DNA from 2 places in the Plantibacter sp. MCCC 1A11337 genome. Region 2 is predicted to be linked to the other one. Evidence: predicted binding sites of a transcription regulator. Region 2 holds the regulator's gene; the other holds the start of a gene.
The links. The regulator LexA, encoded in region 2, represses DNA repair genes until DNA is damaged. The targets are predictions, from matches to a motif close to TCGAACANNTGTTCGA.
Positions count from the first base shown of each region.

Region 1: the regulator LexA is predicted to act here: its motif matches at 4,113-4,128, upstream of HOW07_RS01750 (tyramine oxidase subunit B).

Region 1 covers NZ_JABJWX010000001.1:380,443-388,836, reverse strand. The annotation lists gene HOW07_RS01775 (ABC transporter permease) at 1-104, opposite strand, end outside; gene HOW07_RS01770 (ABC transporter permease) at 108-1,190, opposite strand; gene HOW07_RS01765 (ABC transporter substrate-binding protein) at 1,187-2,830, opposite strand; gene HOW07_RS01760 (hypothetical protein) at 2,928-3,095, shown strand; gene HOW07_RS01755 (LysR family transcriptional regulator) at 3,133-4,038, opposite strand; gene HOW07_RS01750 (tyramine oxidase subunit B) at 4,189-5,343, shown strand; gene HOW07_RS01745 (ammonium transporter) at 5,430-6,689, shown strand; gene HOW07_RS01740 (FAD-dependent oxidoreductase) at 6,686-7,840, shown strand; gene HOW07_RS01735 (allantoate amidohydrolase) at 7,837-8,394, shown strand, end outside.
Region 2 covers NZ_JABJWX010000004.1:360,597-368,990, forward strand. The annotation lists gene hflX (GTPase HflX) at 1-299, shown strand, start outside; gene HOW07_RS16350 (hypothetical protein) at 309-1,223, opposite strand; gene HOW07_RS16355 (methylenetetrahydrofolate reductase) at 1,460-2,458, shown strand; gene metE (5-methyltetrahydropteroyltriglutamate--homocysteine S-methyltransferase) at 2,455-4,782, shown strand; gene lexA (transcriptional repressor LexA) at 4,829-5,527, opposite strand; gene HOW07_RS16370 (LysM peptidoglycan-binding domain-containing protein) at 5,799-6,191, shown strand; gene HOW07_RS16375 (amino acid permease) at 6,281-7,741, shown strand; gene HOW07_RS16380 (histidinol-phosphate transaminase) at 7,773-8,394, shown strand, end outside.

The DNA of each region.
Region 1 (8,394 bases), on a different contig from region 2:
ACACTGGCGGTGAACCAGGGGCCGAGGAGCGCGAGCAACACGAAGAAGCCGAGCACGATCACGCCGAACAGCACCTTGCCGTTGCCGAAGAGGTTGAGTTTCATGGTTCAGCTCTCCTTCCGTACCCGCGGGTCGAGCCACACGTACACGGAGTCCGCGATGAGGTTCGCGAGTAGCACCGTGAGCGTGACGAGGAGGAAGACGCCCTGCATGACGGGGTAGTCGCGTTTCTGCAGAGCGGAGAAGAGGAGGTAGCCGATCCCCGGGTAGCTGAAGACGATCTCCGTGAGGAGGGCGCCACCGACCACGCCGCCGAGGGCCATCGCGAAGCCGGTGAACTGCGGGAGCATCGCGTTGCGGGCCGCATAGCGCCACCGGACGCGCGCGGGGGAGAGGCCCTTGGCCTGGGCGAGCAGCACGTAGTCCTCGCCGACGGTCGTGACGGTCATGTTGCGCATTCCGAGCATCCAGCCTCCGAACGCGGAGAAGACGATGGTGGCGGCGGGGAGCGCCCCGTACTGCAATACGCTCAAGATGAAGCCCGGCTCGAAGGAGATCGCGAGGTTCGGGTCGTAGCCGCCGGCCAACGGGAACCACCCGAGCACGAACCCGAAGGCCCACAGAGCGAGCAGGGCGACCCAGAAGTACGGCACGGAGGAGAGGAAGGTCGTCAGCGGGGTGACGATCGCGTCGAACCGCGTCCCGGCCCGCCAGCCGGCAGCCACACCGATCGCCGTGCCGATGAGGAAGGCGGCGATCGTCGTGGTGCCGACGAGGAGCAACGTCCACGGCAGCCCGGCGGCGACGAGGTCGGCGACCGGGACCGGGAAGTTGACGATCGACACACCGAGGTCGAACCGGGCCAGTTGGCCGAGGTACGTGAGGTACTGCTCGAACAGGTTGTCGTCCGGATTGCCGAAGAGCCCCTGGATGGAGACGAGGGTCGCCGGCGGGAGCGACTGACCGCTCACCCGTTCGAGCTGGTCGATGATGGCGGCCGACGGGTCGCCCGGCATCAGTCGCGGGATCACGAAGTTGAGCGTGATGGCGGACCAGGCCGCCACGACGTAGAAGCCGAGTCTCCGGAGCAGGAACGCGCCGCTCTTCCGTCCCCGTCGCCGACGCGCTCGGACGTCGACACCGCCGGAGCTCGCCGCGGCGGGTGCCACCGCCCCCGTGGTCGCCGTCATGCTGTCGGCTCGAGCGAGAGCAGCGTCAGCACGGTGTCGGGACCGAGGCTCGGGAAGGGGACCGCGGTGAAGGACTCGGGTGTCGGCCAGCCGCTCCAGTTCGAAGCGTTCACATCGACGAACCAGTAGGAGTTGTACAGCGGGGTGAACGGGACCTCGTCGACGACGATCCGCTGCATCTCCAGGGCGAGGGCTTTCATCGTCGCTTCGTCCGACGCCTCGGTCATGCCTGTCAGGATCCGGTCCGTGTCCGGATCCGACCAGCGTCCGATGTTCGTCGCGGCCGAGGTGCCGATGGGCTCGACGTAGCGGCTGTCGAGGAAGCTGTAGACGCCGTAGACCCCGGCTCCACCGGTCGTGGCGATGGTGAGGTCGAACTCGCCGGTCTTCTGCTGGTCGTACAGCGTCGCGCCGGGCGCGCCGGCCGGTGCGACGGTGATCCCGAGCACCTGCTTCCAGCTGTTGATCATGATGTCCGCGTACGCGTTCCACCCGAAGTCCTGGTTGAACGACAGTCGCGGAGTGTAGTTCTGACCGTCCTTGACGAGCGCGCCGTCCACGACCTCGTACCCACTCGCATCGAGTGCCGCCCTGGCCGCCGCGGCGTCCACCTCCTGGACCACGCCGCGGTACTCCGGAGCGATCCAGTCCTCGTAGATCTGGTCGACGAGTCCGGTGGGACCAGCCTCCGTGCCGGGGCGGTTCAAGGTCGCGGTGATGTCGGACCGGGGGATCGACAGGGCGAGTGCCTTGCGCAGCTCGGCACTGTCGAAGGGTGCCTGCGCGGTGTTGTACATCATCGAGTAGGCACCGCCGGTGGCGTAGAGCTGGTAGAGATTCGTCTCAGGGTTCTTCGCGACGAACTCCTCCTCGGCGCCCGGCCACCCCGTCGGGGCCCAGTCCACGTCGCCCCGCAGCAGCTGCGCCTTCACGGTCTCGCCGTTGGTCGCGAGGATCTTGAAGGTGCTCATCGGCATCTCGCCGCCCCAGTAGTCGCTGCGGGCTTTGAGCGTGACCTGTTGCGCGGCGAAGGCGTCGAGGGTGAACGGTCCGGTGCCGACCGGGTCGGGGTTGGTCCAGGTGGTGAGGTCCTGTTCCTCCCAGATGTGCTTCGGCACCATGGGGAGCGAGCTCGACGCGAACTGGTTGAGTGCGGCGAAGGAGGGGGAGTCGAAGGTGACGGCGACGGTGTGTTCGTCGACCTCCTGCACGGCGATGTAGGTCACCCCGGCGAGGTTCAGTTCCGGCTTCTCGAGGGGGAGGGACAGGGAGTACGCGGCGTCTTCAGCGTCGAACGGGTCTCCGTCGGAGAACGTGACGTCGTCGCGCAGCCCGATCGTGAGCGTCGTGCCGGCCTCGTCGAAGTCGAGCGATTCCGCGAGCCAGGGCTTCACGAGGGCCCCGTCGCTGTAGTCGACCCGCGCGAGGGGCTCGTAGATGAGTTCCGCGTTCGGTGCCTTCTCCGTCGCCGGTCCGAGCACGTTGTAGTTGCGGACGTACGTCGTCCCGCCGTCGGACTTGCCGTAGACGATGGTGTCGGTGCGGCTGGAGGTCGACGCTCCCGGAGAGGTGCAGGCACTGACGGTGACGGTCAGGGCGAGCGCTGCGACGATGCCGATCGTGCGCGAGCTGAAGGTCATTCCTGTCTCCTTTGACTGGATGCACCGCCGGCTGCGGAAGGACCTACTCATACGTATGACCGGCGAGGCAACAATGATCACTTGGTTGCTACTACGTATGAGCACCACGGTAACGGTCCCGTTGAAGGCGTGTCAAGCACCCGTCCGCCATCCACGCCGGCACAGAGCGGGAGCGCACACCCCGCTCCAGGTCGTCGCGGGTCACGGCAGCGGCGTCGCCGTGTTCCTCTGCCACCTGCCGATCCTCGCCGCCTTGGCGGGGTAGACCCGTCGCTCGTATCGTCCGGGGGCGGAGCTGCCCCTCACCTGAGCTGTGCGGCCGCGTCGCGGAGACAGGCGATGAACGCGTCGTGGACCGGGCTGTCGTCCGTCCGTTCCTGGCGAGCGGCCAGCAGGCGTGTCGTCGGCGACCCGGCGAGCGGCACGACGACGATCGACGGCGGCACCAGCTGCCGCACCGACTCGGGCAGGATCGTCGTACCCACGCCGGCCGCGACGAACCCGAGGGCGGTCTCCTGATGGACGACCTCCTCGACCACCTGCGTCCGACTCGACGTGCCGAGGACCTCCGCGACGCGGTCCACGAATCCCGGCATGAGCGCCCGCGGGTAGGAGATCATCGGGACCTCCAAGAGCTCCTCCGCGGTGACCTCCGGTCGCCCTGCCGACGGGTGACCGACCGGGAGGCATGCCACGAGACGCTCCTCGAAGACGACCTCGGTCGTGAGCGCGGGGGAGCTGTCGGACGGCGCCTGCGGGACCTCGTCACGGACGATCCCGACGTCGAGCGTGCCGTCGCGGAGCCGGTCGAACTGCTCTCCTGAGGTCAACGGCACCAGGCGCAGCGTCACCCCGGGGCGGCTCGCCCGGAACAGCTGCACGACGCCGGGGAGGACCGTGTAGTTGGCCGAACTCACGAACCCTGCGGTGAGCTCCCCGGCGAGACCGTCCACGAAGTCGCGCATCTCACCCCGGACCGTGTCGAGCTCCTCGACGATGTGTTGCGCCCGCGCCCGGAGGTGCCGTCCAGCGGGGGTCAGCGCCACCCGCCTCGTCGAACGGTCGAACAGCGCGGTGCCGACCTCCTGCTCGAGTCGTGCGACCTGGACGCTCAGCGGTGGCTGCGACATGTGCAGCCGTCGGGCGGCACGACCGAAATGGAGCTCCTCGGCGACGGCGAGGAAGTAGCGCAGCTGGCGGAGCTCCATCCCATCGACGATACGACCCTCGTATTACCGCGCTGTTTCGTCCAGATTGCGAGCGAAACGCTCTCAATCGAGGGTCGAATCGGTATTTGACCAGGACGATCGCGAGCGTGTTCGCTGAGGACCAACACACCCCGACCTGGAGGACCACCCGTGACCGCAGACGCTTCCCCGAACACCCGGATCGACATGCTCTACCTGAGCGAACCGGAGGTCATCGCCGCCGGCATGAAGGACATGGCCCACTGTATGGAGGTCATGGAGGAGGTGTTGGTGCTCGTCGCGAAGGGTGACTACCGGATGGCCGGTCCGACCGCCAACTCGCACGGAGCACCGATCGGGTTCCCCGCCACCTCACCGTTTCCCGGCATGCCGCTCGACGCCGCCGACCGCCGGTTCATGGCGATGCCCGCCTACCTCGGCGGACGCTTCGACACCGCCGGCGTCAAATGGTACGGGTCGAACGTCGACAATCGCGAGCGAGGCCTCCCGCGCTCCATCCACCTCATCGTGCTCAACGACAAGGACACCGGCGCGCCCTACGCGATCATGTCCGGCAACCTCGAGAGCGCCTACCGCACCGCTGCCGTGCCTGGATCCGCCGCGAAGCTCCTGGCACCGGTGGACGCGAAGTCACTCGGCATCATCGGGCCCGGCGCCATGAACAAGAGCGCTCTGCACGCCATGACCACCGCCCGTCCCTCGCTCGACACCATCCGTATCCACGGGCGCCGACGGTCGACGTCCGAGGCGTTCGCCGACTACGTCCGCGCGCACTACCCGCAGTTCACGACGATCGAGATCGCCGAGACGGTCGAGGCCGCCGTGCGTGACTCGGACATCGTCTCCGAAGCCGTCACCGGCCTGGTCGGCTCGGAGAACTACCCGTTCATCGACGGCGACTGGATCAAGCCGGGCGCCTTCCTGAGCTTGCCCGCGAACCTGCGCATGGACAAGGAGTACACCCTCTCCGGCAAGGCGCGCCTCATCGCGGACGCGAAGAAGATCTACGAGGCATGGGCCGAGGAGTACCCTGCGCCGTCGCACGAGACCGCGTTCGGCATGATCGGCCTCTACTGGCAGGACCTCATCGGGACCGGTGAGCTGGACGAGTCCCGCGTGGTCAACATCGGAGACGTCTTCGACGGCAACGCCGTCGGGCGCGAGTTCCCCGAGCAGCCGGTCCTCTTCAGCGTCGGTGGGATGGGCGTCGAGGACGTCGCGTGGGCGAAGACGATCTACGAGAACGCCGTCGAGCAGGGGATCGGCACGAAGCTCAACCTCTGGGACGCCCCGGACCTGGCCTGACCGCCGACCGGCACCGACACCTGTTCCACCCGAACCCGACGCCGTGGCCGCCCGGCCGCTGTGCAACTCGAACGATGGAGTGATTTGTGGACGCTGGAAACGTCGCCTGGATCCTGACGAGCTCGGCGCTCGTCGCCCTCATGATCCCGGCCCTGGCTCTGTTCTACGGCGGGATGGTCTCGTCCCGCCGCATCCTCAACATGATGATCATGTGCTTCGGCGGGGCCAGCCTCGTCGCGTTGCTCTGGGTTGCCTTCGGCTACTCGCTCGTCTTCGGTGACTCCGTCGGCGGGCTCGGACTCATCGGGAACCCGTTCGAGTTCGCGGGGCTCGACCAGGCACTCGCCGACGACCCCGATGCCGGCATTCCCCTCGCACTCTTCGCGGCGTTCCAACTGCTGTTCGCGGGGGTGACGACGGCACTCGTCGCGGGTGCCGCCGCCGGCCGCATGAAGTACGGCGCCTGGTTGTTGTTCGCCGGGCTCTGGGCGACGCTCGTGTACTTCCCGGTCGCGCACTGGGTGTTCGCCTTCTCGAACGACACGGCGGCCGGTGGATGGATCGCGAACACCCTCGGTGCCGTCGACTTCGCCGGTGGGACGGCCGTGCACATGAACGCCGGAGTCGCGGCGCTCGCACTGGCCCTGGTGCTCGGCAAGAGCAAGGACTGGGGCGGCAAGCTCCGTCCGCACAACCGCCCGCTCGTCCTCGTCGGCGCCGGGTTGCTCTGGATCGGTTGGTACGGCTTCAACGCCGGCTCGGCGCTGGCAGCCGGCAACGCGGCGAGCGTCGTGTTCCTCAACACCACCGTCGCGGCCTGTGCCGGCCTCATCGGCTGGTCCATCGTCGACCGACTCCGCCACGGAGCGGTCACGAGCCTCGGCAGCGCATCGGGGATCATCGCCGCCCTCGTGGCGATCACCCCCGCCTGCGGCGCCGTCTCGCCCATCGGCGCGATCATCATCGGGGCCATCGCGGGCGTCGTCTGCTGCCTCGCCATCGAGTGGAAGTTCCGGCTCGGGTTCGACGACTCCCTCGACGTCGTCGGGGTCCACCTCGTCGGGGGCATCATTGGGACGCTCCTCATCGGGGTGTTCGCGACGGATGCGGCTCCGAACGGACGCTCCGGCCTGCTGTACGGCGGCGGATTCGAACTGCTCGGCGTGCAGACGATCGCGACCGTCGCGGTCCTCGCCTACTCGTTCATCGTCACCTGGGTGATCGCGAAGCTGATCCAGATCACCATCGGTCTGCGGATCCCCGAGGAGCACGAGGTCGCCGGGATCGACGAGCACGCCCACGCCGAGCGCGCCTACGAGGACGAAGACCTGGAAGCACGCGCATGACGAGTGTCATCGTCGTCGGAGCCGGGCTCGCCGGTGCTGCGGCGGCCTGGCGCCTCGCCCAGGCCGGGCACGACGTCACCGTCCTCGAGCGGAGTCGTCCGGCCAACGAGTGGGGATCGTCCCACGGATCGGCCCGGATCTTCCGCTACGCCTACCCGGAGGCGTCCTACACCCGTCTCGTCCTCGCGGCGGCATCAGGGTGGGACGAGCTCGGCCTGGAGCACGGGCGTCCACTGATCACGCGGACGGGTGCGCTCGACTTCGGGACGACCCGTCGCCCGGAGCACCTCGCGTCGGTGCTGGCCGAGCACGGCATCGATCACGAGCTGCTCTCCCGAGACGAGGCCAGTGCCCGTTGGGACATCGGCTTCGACACGCCCACCCTGTGGCATCCGGGAGCCGGCGTGATCGACGCGGAGCAGTCGGTGATGGCGATGCTCGAATCCGCCGTCCGCGCCGGGGCCACGGTCCTGAACGACTTGCCGGTCGAGCGGGTCGAGCGGACTGCCACCGGGTACCGGGTGCTCGGATATGGGGGGAGGGCGTTCGATGCGGAGCAGGTGGTGGTCGCAGCCGGGGGTTGGCTTCCGGACCTGCTCGGCGACCTCGCGCTGCCGGGAGGGTTCCTCGACGCGTTCCCGGCCCTCGAGGTCCGTCAGGAGCAGGCGTACCACTTCCCGTATCGGGACCGGATCGGCGTCGACGCGGAAGACCCGGCGCGATCCGGATCGGTGTGGCCCACCTTCATCCACAAGTCCGAGCGGATGCAGGTCTACGGGCTCCCCGGCGGGCGCGACGCCGAGTGGCGTGGACAGAAGGTCGCCGAGTACAACGGCGGCAGGCGCATCCCCTCGGCCGCGGATCATGACGGCGTCGTCGACGACGCGAACCGCCGACGGGTCGTCGCCTACGTCCGAGACTTCCTCCCGAGCCTCGTCCCGGAACCGTATGCGGAGACGACCTGCCTGTTCACGAACACCCCGACGGAGGACTTCGTCATCGACCGGGTCGACGGGATCACGGTCCTGGCGCCCTGCTCCGGCCACGGTGCCAAGTTCGCCCCGCTCATCGGCGAGTACGCCCTCGCGCTGGTCGAGGGTCGAGACGCCGTGCCGGCGATGTTCCGGCCGAGCCTGGCAGCGGTCCGGTGACCCGCGACACCGTGGTCTCCCTCCTGGACGAGATCGCGGGGATCGGTCGGGATGCGCGTCGGGGAGGCTACTCGCGGCCCGTCTACTCCACGGCCGAACTCGAGCTGCGGGAGTGGTTCGTCGGTCAGGCCGGGCGCCGTGGCCTCGACGTGGACGTCGACGGGAACGGGGTCATCCGCGCCTGGTGGCATGTGCCGTCACGTTCGACGGCGGGTGCGGTGGTCACCGGGAGCCATCTCGACTCGGTCCCCGGTGGTGGCGCCTACGACGGACCACTCGGGGTCGCATCGGCGTTGGTCGCGATCGATCACCTACGCTCGCGTGGCTTCGAGCCGGCCAAGCCGATCGTCGTCGCGGTCTTCCCGGAGGAGGAAGGCTCGCGCTTCGGCGTCGCTTGCCTCGGCTCGCGGCTCCTCACCGGTGCGATCAGTCCGGAGCGGGCGCTGGCCCTGCGCGACGTGGAGGGCGACACGTTCGCCGAGGTCCTCGCACGCAATGGTGTCGACCCACGGGGTGTCGGCCCGGATCCGGGCGGGCTCGGAGCGATCGACGCG
Region 2 (8,394 bases):
TGCTCGTGCTCCGCGGTCTCGTCCCGGACGCCGTCTTCGTGTCGGCCCGCACCGGTCTCGGGATCGACGAGCTCATGGAGCGCATCGAGACACTGATCCCGTCGCCGAGCAACGAGGTCCACGTCATCGTGCCCTTCGACCGCGGAGACCTGGTCACGCTGCTGCACGAACGCGGCAAGGTGCTGTCGACGGACTACGACGAGCGTGGCACGATCGTGCACGCCCTGGTCGGTGCCGAGCTCGCCGCCGCCCTCGCGCCGTTCGCCGAGGTCGTCCCGGCACCAGCCGTGGCCGGCTGACCCGACTCCTCACGCGCAGCGCGCGCGGACGGCATCCTTGAGCGCCTCCGCCGTGTCGGCGTCGAGCGGGAGGGTCATGACGGCCTCCGGGCCGTCGTCGATCCGCACGACGAGTGGGAAGAGGGTCCCCACCTTGTCCTCCGCCAGGGCGTGCGGGTCGCACCGGGTCGGCACGACCCGGAGTTCGATGGACTGCGGACCGCTAGCGGCGTCGACGGTCAGGCTGAGTGGCCAGTCCTGGGGTGGGTCACCGCCGTCGTCCCTCGGCGCCGGTCGCAGCAGGACCGTCGAGCGCAGCGCGACGAGCTCCAAGTGACCCGGAGCGCCGGTCGGCACGGCCGTGACCGTCAGGACGGCGACCGTCGTGGCTCCGGCACCTTCGAGGCGGATCCCGGGAGTGGCGGCCACCTCGGCGATGCGCTGCACCGCCGACACCGTGCACGTCGAGGCACGGATGCGCTGCAGCGCGTTCGTCGGATCGGACAGGCCGGATGCGGTGAGGACGGCGCCGTCGTCGAGTCTGAGCTGGAGATCGACCCGCACGTCCTCGTCGCGTGCGTCGCAGTCGACCGGTGGCAGCTCGACGGCGAGATCCGTGGTCTGTCCAGCGCGGATCGTCGAGGATCGGTCCCGGACGGTCGGCGCGGTGAACGCCGACCCCGCCAGCTCGAGTCCGACGATCGTGATGTCGTCGTCTCCGCCGTTGCCGACCCGGACGATCGCGGCGTCGCTCGCATACTGGTCGCGGTTCTGGCGGAACTCGATCACGAGCTCCTCCGCTGCGGCTGTGCGCGTCGCCCGCGGCAGGGGCGAACCGGCGGTCGTGCACCCGGACACGGCGAGCACCACCGCCACGCAGGACCCGATGACGCGCGAGCCGAGTGCTCGACGCTCGCCGCCCCGGTGCCTGGTGCCCACGGTCATGGCATCAGCGTAGGACCGGAGCGCCGCCGGGGGAATGTGTCGCAGGATGACGCTGTCGGACGGATGTCCGTCGCGCGGATCGTCGGGCGTTGCTATCGTCGTGCGCATCGTACCCGCCCTCACCGGCGGAATCGGAGCGACAGCCGAGCCCGGCACCCGCCCACGACACACCAGCGGAACCGCTGCGTGCTGCGTGGTCGCCGGCTCTCGATCCGCTGCCACCGAGACGAGACCCCATGACCATGACGGAGCCCGCCTGTCCCGGGCGTACCCCCTTCTCCTTCGAGCTGTACCCGCCCAAGACACTCGACGGCGGCGTCGCGCTCGCACGGACGGTCGAGCACCTGGCCGCCGCCGGCCCGGAGTTCATCTCGGTCACCTTCGGCGCCGGCGGTTCCTCGCGAACGGCGAGCCTGGACGTGCTGCGGAGCATCCGGACGTCGACCTCGGTGGACCCGATGGCCCACCTCACCTGCGTCGGGTCGACGCACGCCCAGGCCAGCCGACTCATCAAGGACTTCCTCGACGCCGGGGTGCACAGTTTCCTCGCGCTCCGCGGCGACCCGCCTGCCGGAGCCGTCGAGGGCGACGCCTTCCTCGGTGATCTGGGGAGTGCCGCGGAACTCGTGCAGCTCATCGGCCGGGTCAGTGCCGAGCACGAGCCCTACGCCGAGGGGTCGCTGGTCGGCCTCCCGGGCGCGGTGCAGCTCGGGCGACGCCATCGGCCGCGGATCGCGGTCGCCGCGTTCCCCAACGGACACCCGCGCTCGCGGTCGACGACGCAGGACCTCGACACCCTGTTGGCCAAGCAGGCGGCTGGGGCGACGCTCGCCATCACCCAGCTCTTCTTCCACGCCGACGATTACCTCGCCTTCGTCGAACGCACGAGACGTCACGGCGTCACCATGCCCATCCTGCCGGGCGTGATGCCCATCACGAGTCCGGCGCGGTTGCGTCGGGTGCTCGAGCTCAGCGGCGAGGCGCTCCCGAGCGACCTGGCGATCGCGCTCGAGGTCGAGCCGGACGAAGCGGGACGGATCGACATCGGCATCGACTATTCCGCGAGGCTCATCCGCGACGTCGTCGCGGGCGGCGCGCCGGGCGTCCACCTCTACGCCTTCAACCAGCATCGGACGGTGCTCGACGTGTTGCACCGTGCCGGCATCCCCGTGCCAGGCGACCGACCGGTCCGTCATCCCATCCCCGATCCACTCACCAGCAAGGACGCACGATGAACCCCACCTCCGCATTCCCCGCCGGCACCATCCTCGGCTACCCGCGCATCGGGCCGAACCGGGAGTTGAAGCGCGCCGTCGAGTCCTTCTGGGCCGGCCGGATCGACGCCGAGGCGCTCGAGCGGACGGCCGCCGAGCTGCGCGCCGCCACGCGTGCCCGCCTCGCGGGGCTCGGCCTCGACCCGACGAACGCCGCGATCCCCGAGAGCTTCTCGTTCTACGACCAGGTCCTGGACGCCGCGCTCACCGTCGGTGCCGTCCCGGAGCGCTTCTCGTCGCTCGTCGGGGCCGACGGTCGGGTCGACCTCGCCGGGGCGTTCACGATCGCTCGTGGCGCCGGCGACCTCGCGCCGCTCGAGATGACGAAGTGGTTCGACTCGAACTACCACTACCTTGTCCCGGAGATCGGCGAGTCGACGCCGTTCGCGCTCTCCGACGACCGGGTCGTCGAGCAGTTCCGCGAGGGCCTCGCCGAGGGGTACGTGACGCGGCCGGTCATCGTGGGCCCCGTGACGTTCCTGCTGCTGTCCAAGGCGGCCGAGGGGGCCTCAGCGGGATTCGCCCCGATCGATCGACTGGAGGCATTGCTGCCCGTCTACGCGGAACTCCTCCAGCGCCTCGCCGCTTCCGGCGCGCCCTGGGTGCAGCTCGACGAACCCGCACTGGTGTCGGAGACGTTCGACGTGCCGAGGTCGACGGTCCTCGCGGCGCTCGAACGATCGACGAGCGTCCTGTCCGCCGTGTCGGACCGCCCGGCGATCTTCGTCGCGGCTCCCTACGGTGCCTTGGGCGACGCCCTCCCGGTGCTCGCCGACTCGGGGGTCGAGGCCGTCGGTGTCGACCTCGTCCGAGGAGGCCTGCCGGACTCGTCACCCGGACTCGCCACGAAGACCGTCGTCGCGGGAGTGATCGACGGCCACAACGTGTGGCGCGGCGACCTGGCGGCCGCGGCCGATCTCCTGGAGCGCGCGGCGGAGCGCTTCCCGCAGCTCGCGGTGTCCACCTCGACCTCCCTCCTGCACGTCCCGCACGACGTGTCGGTGGAGACGAAGCTCGCCCATCGTCTCCGGAGCTGGCTCGCCTTCGCCGACCAGAAGGTGGATCAGATCGCGGTCCTCGCACGCGGTCTCACCCAAGGGCGCGCAGCGATCGCGACCGAGCTCACCGCAGCGTCGGCCGCGCTCGACGATCGGCTGGCCGCGCCCGGGGTCGTCGATGCCACCATCCGCGCACGGACGGCGGCGCTCGCGCCAGCGGACTTCACGCGGGACGACTACCAGGAGCGCGCAACGGCGCAGGAGCAGGCGCTCGGCCTGCCGTTCCTCCCGACGACGACGATCGGCTCCTTCCCGCAGACCGGGGACATCCGTCGCGCCCGCGCACAGCGGGTCGCAGGGTCACTCGACGAGGAGGCCTACGTCGCGACGATGCGCGCGGAGATCGGGCGCGTCGTGGCGCTGCAGGAGGATCTGGGGATCGACGTCGTCGTCCACGGCGAGCCCGAGCGCAACGACATGGTCCAGTACTTCGCCGAACACCTCGACGGCTTCGCCGTGACGGAGCACGGCTGGGTGCAGTCCTACGGTTCACGGTGCACCCGTCCGTCGATCCTATGGGGGGACGTCTCGCGACCGGCACCGATCACGGTCGAGTGGTCGGCCTACACGCAGTCGTTGACCACCAAGCCGGTGAAGGGCATGCTCACGGGCCCGGTGACGATCCTCGCGTGGTCGTTCGTGCGTGACGACCAACCGCTCGCCGAGACGGCGAACCAGGTCGCCCTCGCCCTGCGTGACGAGATCGCCGACCTGGAGCGGGCCGGCATCCGCATCATCCAGGTCGACGAACCCGCACTCCGCGAGCTGCTCCCGCTCCGGCGGGCAGACCAGGGAGGGTACCTCGACTGGTCGGTGGGCTCCTTCCGGCTGGCGACCGCGGGCGTGCGAGCCGAGACCCAGATCCACACCCACCTCTGTTACTCGGAGTTCGGGGTGGTGATCGACGCGATCCGACGACTGGACGCCGACGTGACGAGCATCGAGGCGGCTCGGTCGCGGATGGAGGTCGTGTCCGACATCCGGGCGAGTGGTTTCGACCACGGCATCGGCCCGGGCGTCTACGACATCCACTCGCCTCGGGTGCCGAGCGTCGCGGAGGTGACCGCGTTGCTCGAGATCGCGCTGGAGGGGATCCCGCAGCGCCAGGTCTGGGTGAACCCTGACTGCGGGCTCAAGACGCGAGGCTACGAGGAGACGGTCGCCTCCCTCACCAACATCGTCGAGGCCACGCGCGTCGTCCGCGCACGAGTCGGTGCGACCGGCTGACGTCGTCGGTCCGGCCCACATGGATGTGGCGGAGTGGTCCGGTCGGTCAGACCGTCCGGAGTACGGCGACGACCTTGCCGAGGACCTCGGCGTGGTCGCCGAGGATCGGTTCGAAGGCCGAGTTCCGAGGGAGCAGCCAGGTGTGGCCGTCGCGCTGGCGGAACACCTTCACGGTCGCCTCCTCGTCGAGCATGGCCGCGACGATCTCGCCGTTCTCAGCGGTCTTCTGCTCGCGGATGACGACCCAGTCGCCGTCACAGATCGCGGCGTCGACCATCGAGTCGCCGACGACCTTCAGCATGAACAGACTGCCCTTGCCGACCAGCTGGCGGGGCAGGGGGAAGATCTCCTCGACCTGCTGCTCGGCCGTGATCGGGATGCCGGCGGCGATGCGACCGACGAGCGGGACCATGGCGGCGTCACCGACCGGGGGAGCGGAGTCGGGATCGCTGCCCTCGACGGCGCTCGGCAGGTCGATGAGCACCTCGATGGCGCGGGGACGGTTGGGATCGCGTCGGAGGTATCCGCTGAGTTCGAGCTGTCCGAGTTGGTGCGTGACACTCGACAAGGAGGCGAGCCCGACGGCGTCGCCGATCTCGCGCATGCTCGGCGGATAGCCGCGCTGCGAGACCGAGCGCTGGATGACGTCGAGGATCGCCAGCTGCTTGTCGCTCAGGCTCTTCCGTCGCCGGGTGCCGCCGATCTGGCGCTCCCGGGCTCCGTCGCCCGCCGTGTTCGCTGCCATCTTCGCTCCTGCCCTGATCGGCTGTCGGTGACCGATGTCGGTGGGTGGTGGTGTACTGCTTCCAACACTCGAAACTGTATCCGCACCGGCTCGTCCAGACAAACATCTGTTCGAGCGTGTCGCCGATCCCGCGCGTCTCAGGTACGAAGACAGGGTTGAGTATTCGAACAATCGAAGATATATTCGGAACACAGGTTCGTATCCGGCACTCCTGGCCGAGTGTCGGATACGAGTCCTCATCACACGATGAGCACACTCTTGGAGGGTTGACATGAGCGCAGCACTGATCGGGTCCCACCGGGCGCTTCCCGCACGGACGGCGCAGGTACCGACGTCAGACGCACCGTCTACACGCCGACTCCGCCTGACGAAGCGCGGTCGTGTCGTCTTCACCACGCTCGCCGCCATCCCGCTGGTCATCGGCGTCGCGGTCGTCGGACTCTCCGCAGGCGGTGCCGCGGCCAACACGGCGGCGGCTGGAGCCACGTTCACGTACATCACGGTCGACCCGGGCGAGTCGCTCTGGCAGCTGGCCGAGTCCATCGCACCCGACGCCGACCCGCGCGACGTCATCGCCGAGATCATGAACCTCAACCAGCTCAGCACCGCCGGTGTCGAGCCGGGGCAGCGCCTGGCGATCCCGCAGCGGTACGCGGCCGAGTAGGCCGACAATCGGCGGGTCCCTCCGCGCTGGTTCTCAGCTATCGTCGATGGCGCGGTGCAACGACGCCCGCAGCATCGTCGGAGGCAAGCATGAGTACAGACGATCGGAGCCGCTCGCTGCTCCGGAAGAAGCCGATCGCGGAGATCGAGGATGAGACCTCCGGTTCGAAGCTGTTCAAAAGTCTCGGGCTCTGGCAACTCACGGCCATCGGGGTCGGTGGCATCATCGGGGTGGGGATCTTCTCACTCGCCGGACTCGTCGCTCACGGGAGCGATACCTCGCCCGCTGTCGGGCCGGCGGTCCTCTTCTCGTTCCTGATCGCGGGGCTCGCCTCCGCGGCCGCGGCGTTGTCGTACGCGGAGTTCGCCGGCATGATCCCGAGAGCCGGGTCCGCCTACACCTACGGGTATGTGGCGCTCGGCGAGATCATCGGCTGGTTCATCGGCTGGGACCTGTTGCTCGAGTACATCGCGATCGTCGCGGTGGTCGCGATCGGGATCTCCGGCTACTTCGACGCCTTCCTGTCCGGCGTCGGGATCCACATGCCGGACTGGATGACCTCGACCGCCGACGAGGGGAAGGGCGGCCTCGTCAACCTCCCCGCCATCTTCGTCTGTCTCCTCGTGACCTTCATCCTGAGCCGAGGGACGAAGGCCTTCGGTCGATTCGAGCTCGTCGCGGTCGGGATCAAGGTCCTGCTCATCCTGTTCATCATCGGCCTCGGTGTCTTCTACATCGACGGACAGAACTACGATCCGTTCCTCCCGAGCGGTTTCGGGCCGGTGTTCGCCGGTGCCGCGACGGTCTTCTTCGCGGTCTTCGGATACGACGCGATGAGCACGGCCGCCGAGGAGGCGAAGGACGGCAAGAAGCACATGCCGAAGGCGATCATCCTCTCCCTCATCATCGCGATGCTCCTGTACGTCGCGGCCACGCTCGTCCTGACCGGCATGCAGAACTACACCGACATCGACCCCACGGCCGGGTTCGCATCGGCGTTCCAGAGCGTCGGTCTGCCCGTGGTCGCGACGATCATCTCCGTCTTCGCGGTCCTGTCGATCCTCACCGTGATGCTGACGTTCCTGTTGGGCGTCACCCGCGTGTGGTTCTCGATGAGTCGCGACGGTCTCCTGCCGCGATGGTTCTCGCGCACGGACCGGCGAGGCGTGCCGCAGCGGGTGACCTGGATCGCCGGCGGCGCGGCAGCCGTCTTCGCCGGTGTGTTCCCGATCAAGCAGGTCGCCGACCTCACGAACATCGGCATCCTGGCCGCCTTCATCGTGGTCTGCGTGTCGGTGATCGTGTTCCGGTACACGAAGCCGGATGAGCCCCGTTCCTTCCGGTTGCCGTTGATGCCGTTCGTCCCGGCGTTCGGCGTCCTGGCGTCCGGCTTCCTGATCCTGCAGCTGCACTGGGAGACCTGGCTACGGTTCGGGGTCTGGCTCGTGATCGGTCTCATCGTCTACTTCGCCTACGGGCGACGCCACTCGCTGTTGAACCCGGCGAGCCCCCGCCACGAGGTCCTTCGTCGGGAGCGCCAGGCGGAGTGAGCGCGCCGGTCGGAGTGGCTAGCATTGTGGGGTGACCGCTCTCGACGATCTCCCCATCCGCGACGACCTCCGAGGACAGCGCCCGTACGGCGCTCCCCAGGCCCTGGTGCCGGTGGCGCTCAACGTCAACGAGAACACGCACCCCATCCCTGAAGCGGTCGCGCACGACATCGTCGCCTCGCTCGCGTCGGCGGTCCTCACGGTGAACCGGTACCCCGATCGCGAGTTCACGGAACTCCGGGAGGCGCTGGCGGGATACCTGGGCCACGGGGTGACCCCGGAGCAGATCTGGGCGGGGAACGGCTCGAACGAAGTGCTGCAGCACATCCTGCAGGCCTTCGGTGGTCCCGGGCGATCGCTCCTCGGGTTCACGCCGACGTACTCGATGTATCCGCTCCTGGCCGCCGGCGTCGGCACCAGGTGGATCCCCGCGACTCGCGACGCCGAGTTCGAGCTCTCGCCCGAGACCGCCGCGCGTCAGGTGGCCGAGGCGGATCCCGACCTCGTGTTCCTCTGCTCGCCGAACAACCCCACCGGGACACCGTTGTCGCTCGAGACCGTCACCGCGGTGTACGAGGCGTCGCGGGGCATGGTGATCGTCGACGAAGCGTATGCGGAGTTCGCACCCGACGACGAGGCGAGCGCGCTCACCC